2 regions of the Leptospira langatensis genome follow, and region 1 is predicted to be linked to the other one. Evidence: riboswitches for the same ligand, from Rfam matches in the RefSeq annotation. Region 1 holds a riboswitch; the other holds the start of a gene.
What was found. Region 1 has a riboswitch for cobalamin ahead of EHO57_RS11435 (LIC13354 family exoprotein). Riboswitches for the same ligand answer to the same signal wherever they lie in the genome.

Region 2: linked by a shared signal. The riboswitch ahead of EHO57_RS17700 (CbtB domain-containing protein) and the one ahead of EHO57_RS11435 (LIC13354 family exoprotein) in region 1 are both predicted to bind cobalamin.

What each region holds. Positions count from the first base shown of each region.
Region 1 covers NZ_RQER01000006.1:460,975-466,061, reverse strand. The annotation lists gene cobT (nicotinate-nucleotide--dimethylbenzimidazole phosphoribosyltransferase) at 1-1,029, opposite strand, end outside; gene EHO57_RS11440 (LIC_13355 family lipoprotein) at 1,057-1,917, opposite strand; gene EHO57_RS11435 (LIC13354 family exoprotein) at 1,948-2,526, opposite strand; adenosylcobalamin (AdoCbl) riboswitch at 2,717-2,848, opposite strand; gene EHO57_RS11430 (flavin monoamine oxidase family protein) at 2,999-4,339, shown strand; gene EHO57_RS11425 (toprim domain-containing protein) at 4,511-5,087, opposite strand, start outside.
Region 2 covers NZ_RQER01000011.1:361,100-366,186, reverse strand. The annotation lists gene EHO57_RS17715 (SDR family NAD(P)-dependent oxidoreductase) at 1-509, shown strand, start outside; gene EHO57_RS17710 (catalase family protein) at 506-1,498, shown strand; gene EHO57_RS17705 (hypothetical protein) at 1,557-2,402, opposite strand; cobalamin riboswitch at 2,656-2,837, shown strand; gene EHO57_RS17700 (CbtB domain-containing protein) at 2,970-3,161, shown strand; gene EHO57_RS17695 (CbtA family protein) at 3,158-3,994, shown strand; gene EHO57_RS17690 (CbiX/SirB N-terminal domain-containing protein) at 3,991-5,087, shown strand, end outside.

The DNA of each region.
Region 1 (5,087 bases):
GGACACTCCGGCAGACTCGAAACTTGCCATCTCTCTTAGGAAAGCTAGGGCAGATTCTAGGATCGGATATGCCAGTGCACAGCCTGTACCTTCTCCCAAACGAAGACCCAGATCCAAGATCGGATCCGCATCGAAGAAATCCAAGATAAGCTTATGGCCTTGCTCGGAAGATCTATGAGCGAAGATAGCGTTTCGAGCGATCTTAGGTTCTATCCTAAACGCGGTTAAGAAGGCGGAGCTCGCGATAAAACCGTCTACTATGATTAAGCGGTTCTCTTTGAAAGATGAAAGCATGGCACCGCAGATCATAGCGATCTCGAATCCTCCGAATTTAGAAAGGACTTCGATCGGATCCTTTGCATTGACCGGATGTTTTTCCCTACATTGGGTCAGGATCTGCTTCTTGCGAGAGAGAGCTTGGTCGTCAAGACCAGTTCCTCTTCCCGTCATTTCTTCCGCGCTACGATCCAGGAATACGGAAGCGAGTAAGGACGCACTAGAAGTGTTTCCGATCCCCATTTCCCCAAAACCGATTACATTACAAGAAGAAGGAACCTTGGTCTTGGCAATCTCTCCTCCGATACGGATGGCTTCTTCGCATTCTTCTCTTGTCATTGCGGGTTCATTTAGAATATTACGAGTTCCTGATGCGATCTTTGCGGAAATAAAATTCGGATGTGCCTGTTCGAAATTTCCTGCGACTCCGGCATCTACCACAAGTAGGCTGATATCATGTTGTTTACAGAAGACATTGATCGCTGCGCCTCCGTTCAGGAAGTTCAATACCATTTGGTAAGTAACTTCTTTTGGGAAAGCGGAAACTCCCGAATCAGCCAGACCGTGATCTCCTGCAAACACAAGCAGATGAGGGTCGGTTAAAACAGGATGAACGGTATTCTGAATGGTTCCGATCTGATACGCGAGGTTTTCCAGCCTACCTAGAGCTCCTAGTGGCTTGGTCTTAGTATCGATCTTATGGCGTAATGTTTTGTCTAAATCCAATTGATGAACTTCTTTAGGTCTGATCACAGTTTTTCACATATAATAAATTTTTAATTAAGGACTAACCGATTTTGCGGCGACTCCGTCGATATCTGGATTGGCATGAGCGCTGTCTATAGGCAAAGAGCTGAGAATGGTTTTGGCAGCGGAGATCTTTATGTAAGTAAATCCATTTGTTTGAATATTACTCTTTAAGGTGCTATCGCAACCGCTTCCACTGTCACCAAAGTTAGCGTCAGATAGGTCGAAACCATCCCCGCCGCCACCTCCGTTCACTATATCCGTGTCGAATACCTCAGCAACCGTCATCGGATTCGAATCTTGGTTATAAGCTACAGGAGTAATTCCCGCAAAACGATTCCAGTATGTAGGGTTATTCGAGAATGTATAGGGATCGGAATTGGTATATGCCGGGTTCCAGCCACACCAATTCGTCTGATCATTCCCGACTTCAACGATCAACGGTTCTAGAAAAACCGCATTGAACGGATTGGAACTATTTTGGACTCCGACGAAGAATGGATTCTCGTATACGATGAAATCGATCCCAGTAGAAGGTTGCACCTTCCCTCCGGACCAACCCAGAATGATGGAGGCTCCGCTTCCGGTCGCAGCCAGAGTATAAACGTCCAAGGAGCCGTTGAATTCTCCCTGGCCTCGGACCCCATCCGCTGCACAGTTTGCGTTTTTATAACCGATACCGGTATTTCCGGGAGCAGAGATGAGTTGGTCCGCGACAAAAACACCTCTGCCTGTTTCAGGAACTAAGGAATCACAAGGACTAGAATAAGCAGGAGCGGATGAATTTCCAAGAAGTGCAAGCGCTGCAGCCTCATCTCCTCCTCCCGATCCTCCGCAATTGGAAAGGATCAAGCAGAGCGAAATGTAGAAGACCATAAATTTAAAAGTATTCATTTCATTGTCCTCACTAACACAAAATGGAGATCAGTTCTTCTGCAATCTGGTCCAGAAAGTCGGACTAAAGCCGCTATTCAATCCGCAACCAGCATTGATATTTGTAGGATCGGAATACGTATCAAGATCGTCCGCTTTAGCTGAAGCTAAGGTAGTTTGAGAAGAAACTCCGGAGAGGTCGGGGCAAAGATACAGATAACCGCCGTTATTCGTCCATCTGTACCAAGCAAAGTCTCCTTGGGAGTAACTCGAATCAGCTCTGAATTGAACATAGACAACTTGTTTAGCAACGTTGATCTCTTTGATGATCCCGTAGAGATAACTATTTCCATAAGTTGCATCGATAAATGTCTGCGCAACTAGTGTATTCGATATTGCTAATTCACCGGTGATTTGGGATCCATCTGCACTGTAAGAATCTCCAGGAAAATCGGGAGTTCCGTTATAAGCGGAATAATTACCTGCGATCGGATTCATCGTACTTAAAGCGACTAATCCTAGAACATTTTCGTCAGAATTGCCCGAGCTTGGTTCGAAACATCCAGTGTTAAAAAGAGAAATGGCGATCAGCACTAAGATCGTCGTGAACGAGTTGTTGATTTTTTTCATTTTATTCTCCTGATTTCGTCGGAATCTGGGAGAAAGAGAGCTTAGCAAAGAATGATACGTTATCCGACATAGCCACCTGAAGTGGTTTAGTCGATTCGTTCCTTAAACAAAAGATCTACTTTTCCGTTCGAGAGCCCCGACATCGCTTTCGGGGCCCCCTCGCAGAAGCGCGGATGCGCTGGTAGGCGAGATTTACGATACACCCCAACCTCGAGGTTTATTGTATCGCGGGGAAGATCTGGCTTATTCCATCCAAAGATGGACATCACAGTTGCGGGTCAGCGTGGGATTTACACCCAACTTCCTCCCTGAAAGCGTAGTACCAGGTTTTGTTTCGATACTTTCATTGGCAAGGCAAAAACCTGGACCGTTTTCTAAGAGAATGGTTTCCTAAAAAGTGAGAGAAAGATCTTTCTTTATGACCGAAAATAAGATCAGAGGATCCGTTTGAAGACTCTCTCGAGGACATGCGATGAAATTCAGTCGATCTACATTCTTAAAGGCCGGAGTCTTAACGGCAGCAGCACTACTAGGAACACGTAAAGGAGAGATCCGAGCACAAGGTACTAGCTCAGGAAAAAGAGTCATCATCTTAGGTGGCGGTCTTGCCGGATTATACTCTGCTTATCTATTAGGAAAGACCGGAAGCAAAGTCACTTTGATAGAAGCTACCGATAGAGTCGGAGGAAGGGTACGGTCCGTTACCGATCCTTCCGGGAACGTAGTGGACTTAGGCGGGGAATGGGTTTCTTCCGAGGACAAGACGGTGCGTAGTTTAGTAAGAGAGTTGGGATTGAAATTGCAATCTGCTCCTTTACAGCCGGATCTATTCTTAGGAACTTATAAGAAAGCAGGCGCTTGGGATATGAGTCCTGAGGCCCAAGATACCTTAAGCAAACTAGTAGCACAAAATTCTAAACTCAATACGACCCAACAACAAGAGTTGGATCGGATCAGCATTTATAATTATCTTCTATACCAAGGCATTTCTGCGGAGGATCTGGTATTATTAAACCATAAATTATCATTACATTATGGAGATGGTATTCGAGTTCTTTCTGCAGAGAAGGTGCTAGGAGATCTGGCACAATTCCCCAAACGCAATAGCCGCTTAGAAGGGGGGATGGAAAATTTAGCCAAGACTCTCGTGCTCAATATCGAGAATACAGAGTTCGTATTTTCCGATCCGGTTCTCTCCGTGGATCAGGATGCAAATGGGGTAACGGTGAGCACTGCCTCAGGAAGGAAATTCACCGGTTCCAATTGTATCTGCACGTTGCCTGTAAACCAGATCTCTAAAGTGAAATGGAATCCAGGTTTGGATAAGGAAAAGCTACTCGCCGCTCTTAGAGTAAGATACTCCCAGATATTCAAGACATTCTTAGTGCTCAAAGAGGCTCCTTGGGATTCTACTCCTTTCTCTGTTCATTCCGACGCTGCGGCTCAGTTCCTGTACGATGCCGGAACAAAATCCGACGGATCGGATAAGGTATTGGGGATTATTGCAAGTGGAGATAGATTTTCCGTATTCGATTCTGCCAACCAAGATCAGAAGGTCGAGTATATTCGATTAACCTTAAGTAGGCTGGGACTGAAGAACGATCTGCAGATCCAAAAAATATATTTTACCGAATCCAAAGGAGAATACGTTCCGAACGGGATTGCGATCTTTCCACCAGGAAGCTTCGGATCTGAAATTATATTGAGAAAGCCTTTCGATCGGATCCTCTTCGCAGGAGAGCATACCGGCGAGATTACGGGTACGATCGAAGCGGCTCTCAGCTCCGCGATCCGAGCGGTGAATTTGGTTTAATTGATGGAGAGCTTGCCTTTTATCGACTTTGCTATAAGATCTTAAAAGATAGAAAGGATGAGATAAATTCGTTTGGCGACAATGAAGGCACGAGTTTCTTAGTGATCCATCCTACTTCGAAAAACTAAATTTAAATAGAAACCCGGGAGTGCTCCCGGGTCCAGAAGGATCTTAGTCCTCGATCACACTCATTGCGTATTCGGAGATCGCATCCCTTCTTTGTTCTGCAAAGTCTTTGTGAAACCAAAGGTTTTGGATCTTAGAAGCCTCTTTCTTGTTCCCGATGGTGATCTTGGTCATACATTCATCCACCGCGAACTTCATTGCTTCCTTGCCTGTTTCTCCCAATCCCTTGTTCCGTTTTTTACGCAGGACCTGACCGCCTGATTTTTCCACTCTCTTGATCAAAGCATCGTAGTCTTTATCATCGATACAGAAGACAGTTTCCGACTTCTTTGCATCTCCCATTTTCACATCTACTTCGTAGAGAGGCGCGCTAGAAATATGGATCAGACCTAGTTCGAATAGTTCCGGCCAATACTCATAAAAGAAAGAAAGCATGAGTGAACGGATCGCGTATCCGTCAAAGTCCGCATCTGTAATGATACTTACTTTTTCGTAATTCAGCTCATCTATGGATTTTACTTTTTGGTCCAACGGAAGTCCGAGGATCGCAACTATGTTCTTTAACTCTTCGTTAGCGATTGCCTTTGCGAGAGAAACTCCCTTGCAGTTCATGGGCTTTCCT
Region 2 (5,087 bases), on a different contig from region 1:
ACGTGAACTTCTTCGGACACTTGAATGTGGCTCTTGCCTTTCAAGATCATTTCAGGGCCCAAGGAAAAGGGGATATTATATTTTTAGCATCCACCTTAGCGATATTCTCCGTTTACGGATATGGAGCCTACTCCGCGAGTAAGTTCGCTATTTCCGGATTCGCACAAGCCTTCCGACAAGAAATGATGCTCCATAACGTAAAAGTAAAATTATTCCTACCACCTACTACGAACACTCCCGGATTAGAAAAAGAGAACGAAGACAAGCCCCCTATCAGTAAAGAGATGGAAATGGGTTCTTCTTTGAACAAAGTGCATTCGATCGAAAGTGTTTCTAAGGCAATACTGAAATGGATCCCGAATAGGAAATTCTTCGGATATACCGGCTGGGATTCTTGGCTGCAATATTCCTTATTCAAACATTTTCCGGAGTTTACCCTGAAAATTGCCGATTCCGAACTGAAAGCGGCGCAAGCCAGATTAAAAAAGAAGAATGGGAGCCTAAAATGAAACCGATCAGCAAGAACTGGAAGGAAGATATAGCCGCTAACGAGGAAGAACGTTATGCGGGATATGTAAAGAAGTTCCAAGCCATACAAAAAGTAAATTCGGCAAAATTCGGAAAAGGACGCACTTTGCATAGAAAGCAATTGTTGGGGATCAAGGCCCAACTGGAAGTCTTGTCGGACTTGCCGGAACACGCCAAACAAGGACTATTCTCCAAACCGGGGCGCTACGAGACTTGGATCCGTCTCTCTAGCGGAAGCATGAAGCTACAATCAGACCGGATCGGAGACATCCGAGGATTCGCACTTAAGGTCAGCGGAGTATCCGGCCCAAGTGCATTACGAAATGGAAATACATCCTTCCAGGATTTTTTGCTCATCAACCTAGAGGCTTTCTCTTCTCCTAAAAGCGATGAATTTGTCGGGATCGTCGTCGCCGCGGCAAACGGAGGAGGAGCCTTACTCAAATATCTATTTAAGACTTACGGATTCTTTGGAGCGCTCGCAAAGATCAAAAAGGCAGGCGCCAGTTTCAATAAGCCTTTCAGCGGATTTGCAACCGAGAAGTTCTTTAGTGCCGCACCGATCTCTTTCGGTGCGTATGCGGGAAGGCTCCGCCTTCTGCCTCCCAAGGAAGAGAAGATCGAAAAGAATGCATCTAAAGACTGGGGAGAGGATATGAAATCCAGGCTCCAAAAGGGATCCTTAACTTACGAACTCCAGGCACAATTCTTTGCGGACGAGAAGACGACTCCGATCGAAGATGCATCCGTAAATTGGCCGGAATCAGAGGCACCCTATCTTACGATCGCAAAACTCATCCTTCCGAAACAAGACCTGAATTCCGCAGATGGGGAATCTTTTCAGAAAAAGGTGGAAGAGACTATTTTCGATCCTTGGGAAGCCCTCTTGGAGCATAAGCCTTTAGGAGATGTGATGAGAGCCAGAAAGCATGTCTACTTTGCCAGCCAAAAAGGACGCGGAGCCGTTTGAGACGCAAGGGGAAGTATATCTTATTTTTATCATATACTTCCCCGAAAGAAACAGTAGATCAGATCTCTTTCGCTAATCCCTGGAAACATTCGGAAAGGACAGCTTCAACCGAGTAGGTTTCTTGTCCGATCTTTATTTCGTTCTTACGGATCGGCAGCCCTTTGCCGATCACAAGGGAATCTACAGTGGATCCTTTAGACAAAAGCCAATCGGTAAGCAACCAATCGCTCGGATACTCCGTAAGAATACGCTTTTGGCAGCGGAAGGATTCTAATTTAGAACCGCTCTCTTTCAAGAAAAGACTGACTCGAATGGAAGAATCCAAGATCCGATGTCCTTTGGTGGAGTCAGGAACGATCCCCGCCCTACTAAACGCGGGTGGAATATTCTGAAAAAATAAATAAACGATCAGCTCTCCCTCCTCGCCATCTTTTCCAGAAAACGAAAAAGGCAACTTCTTCTGTTTTGAAGAGTTCGTCGCTGTCGTTGCGAGTTTTTCTAGATTAAAAGCATCCAGTCCGAGAAAAGCGGAAAACTCAGGAGGTTGGATCGGAGGTGCGGCCTGCGTCTCTCCTTTATTCGCTTTCAATACATTGCTTAAATTCTTTAACTCAGGCTTATCTACGTAGATTACTTTTAATTTGCTCTCAAAAGCTTCTTCTGAGACGTCCTGATCAAAACTAGGTATCATCCCCAAAGCGACGAGTCTTACCTTCCAGGGTTTCTTTGTTTGTTTATCATTCTTTGCATATGCTTTGATCGCATTTCCGGTAACAGAATGGAATTTTACTTCGTTATCTGCAAACTCGCGTTGGTTAGATTGGTCCACTACTTGGCAATTCGTTAATATATAAAGAATCGCTCCAACCACTGCAAGAAACGTTACCCTATTTTCTCTGTGCATCTTTCACATCCTTTCGGCCGCACTCTGCCGTAGCGAGCCGGTCACAAACTATAATACAGAATAACGTATAATGAAAATAGAATAAAGGGAGAACAAGGGAAAAAATGAAGCGAAAATCTTGATATTTATCGGCCAGCCCGAAGTCTCCCTGATCTTAGATCATGTCCTTCCGGCATTCCTTGGTCTTTAATTTTAAGGGCCAAGGACTAAAAAAATGCTATACAATCATTCAAACGAAATTAAATCCTGGAATCTCAGTCTATTTTTGTAGGATCATAGATGTCCATGCATCTATGGGAAGACGGTGCAAATCCGTCACGGTACCCGCCGCTGTAAGAGGGACGAAAGGCACACGATGTCACTGGGTTCATACCTGGGAAGACGTGTCGAGTAGGTCGATCTCAAGTCAGAAAACGCCTCACAAAGATCCTGAAGTATGTATCCAGTCTCGGATGTAAGACGGATGCGTAGCTAAATTAATTTTGTTTTAACATAGCGAACCGACGGTTAGTTGCGTCATATTCGCATTTCGTCTGTTTCGTGTTAGGTGATCATCTCTTAGGAGGGATGTATATGCGCGCGATTTCCGTTTCAGGAGTCTCGTCCGTTGCCGTCAGGTCATGGATCGCGACTTCCTTAGCCTTGGTTTTGGCATTCTCTGCTCTTTCCATCGTCTATTTCGTTGGCTTGGAACCTATGCTGTATCTGCACGATGCTTTCCATGATATAAGGCATTCTACCGGATTTCCATGCCATTGAGATCGAATCTTGCAGAGGTCACTTGGATAGGCATACTATCCGGAATAGTCTCCGGCTTCTTTTTGGGGATCTTGATCTTTCTTTTGAATTCTCCTTTCATCTTAGAAGCGGAGAAGTTTGAGACGCAAACTTCTCCCTTAAAAACGCATGTAGATGCTGATCTAAATGTGCATGGGCAAAGTCAACATACTCATTCTCATACAAACGGACCTCATACCTCAAATACTTTAGATAAATTTAAATTACAAGATGAGGCCTATATTCTTTCCAAAAGGAATCTCTGGACCATTTTCGGTTCTATCCTTTTAGGGATCGGATTCGGGATCCTCTGCGCTCTCTGGACCCATTTTCTTCCTCCTTTTTCGGTAGAAGGAAAAGAGAGTCTCTTAAAAGTCCTTTTAAATTCGATCCTATTTGCAGTTTCAGGATTTCTAATATTCTTCGGGATCCCAGCGATGGGGCTACCGCCTGAACTCCCCGGAAGATTAGCGGGGGAAGCGGATTATGGGGCCAGACAGACTTGGTGGTATTTCTGCGTACTCTCTTGTTCTTGCGGATTTGCATTCTTTTCAGGACTTCTTGCGTATTCTAAACGCGGAGAAGTCTGGAAATGGGGATTGGGATTGGCAGTCCTCTTTGCGAGCATCTCCCTTCCCTTTCTATCTGGAGCTCCTATTCTTTCGGAAGAATCCATTACTCCCTTGGACCTTCGGTCCAAATTCGAAACGATCTCTTGGATCGTGAACTTTCTCTTTTGGTTGGTTCTATCTCTTTGCTTCTTCCTATTACAAAGAAAGAGATCCCTCCCAATAAGCGATCTAGGGCGAGCATGAATCATACTTCTCCGGGCATCTTGGTATTAGGACATGGAAGCAGGGAAGAGAATTCGAATCAGGAATTCATCTCTCTGGTTGACTCCTATGCGCAAACCAAACCTCAATGGAAGATCAGCCATGCATTCGTTGAATTAGCGAAGCCCGACCTGGAGTCCTCGCTCCGGGATTTATCAAAAGAACATTCTAATATTATAATATTTCCTTTATTTCTATTCACTTCGGGCCATATCAAGAACGATATTCCGATCGTTTTGGACAGAATTCGAGCCGAGTTCCCGGAACATTCCTTTAAGATCGCAAATAGCCTGGGAGTCCATTCCAATCTGATCGACCTGATGAGAAGAAGGAGCCATTCCCTTCTTTCAATTTCTCCCGAGCAAGAAGCGAAAACCGGAGTGATCCTGGTCAATCGCGGTTCTTCCGATCCCGATGCGAATAGCGATTTTTATAAATTGGTCCGTCTCTTTCAGGAAGGGAATTCCTTCTCCTTCGTTCTTCCTTCTTTCATAGGAATCACGAGTCCCCTTCTTCCGGAAACGTTGGAGATGGCGGCTAAACTGAGACCTGAGAGACTTTTGGTGCTTCCGTATTTCCTTTTCGGGGGAAGGTTGATCCAAAAGATACAAGAGCTCGTCCAAGACTTCTCTCGGAAGTTCCCTTGGATCAAGACGGAACTTTCCGATTACATAGGGCCTGATCCGGATCTTTTTTTCGTAATGAACGAAAGGATCCATGACGCGATCTCCGGAAGATCTTCCCTTCCCTGTGATACTTGCGAGTATAGATCTCAGCTTCCCGGACTCTCGAATAAGGTCGGCGGATTGAAAGCGCTTCTCTGGAGCATCCGTCATTTAGAAACGCATAACCAAGCTGCTCCGCACGAATTCCCGCATCGTAATTTAAAGAAACATGTTTTTGTTTGCGACAGTATTGATTGCGCTAACAAGGGAAGTTCCTCTCTCGTCTCAAAAATGAGATCCATCCTAAAGGAAAAGGGAAAAAACAAGGACTTTAAAATATCAAGATCTTCTTGTATGGGAAGGTGCGGAGAAGGCCCCGCTGTGGTCGTCTACCCGGACGGTGTATGGTA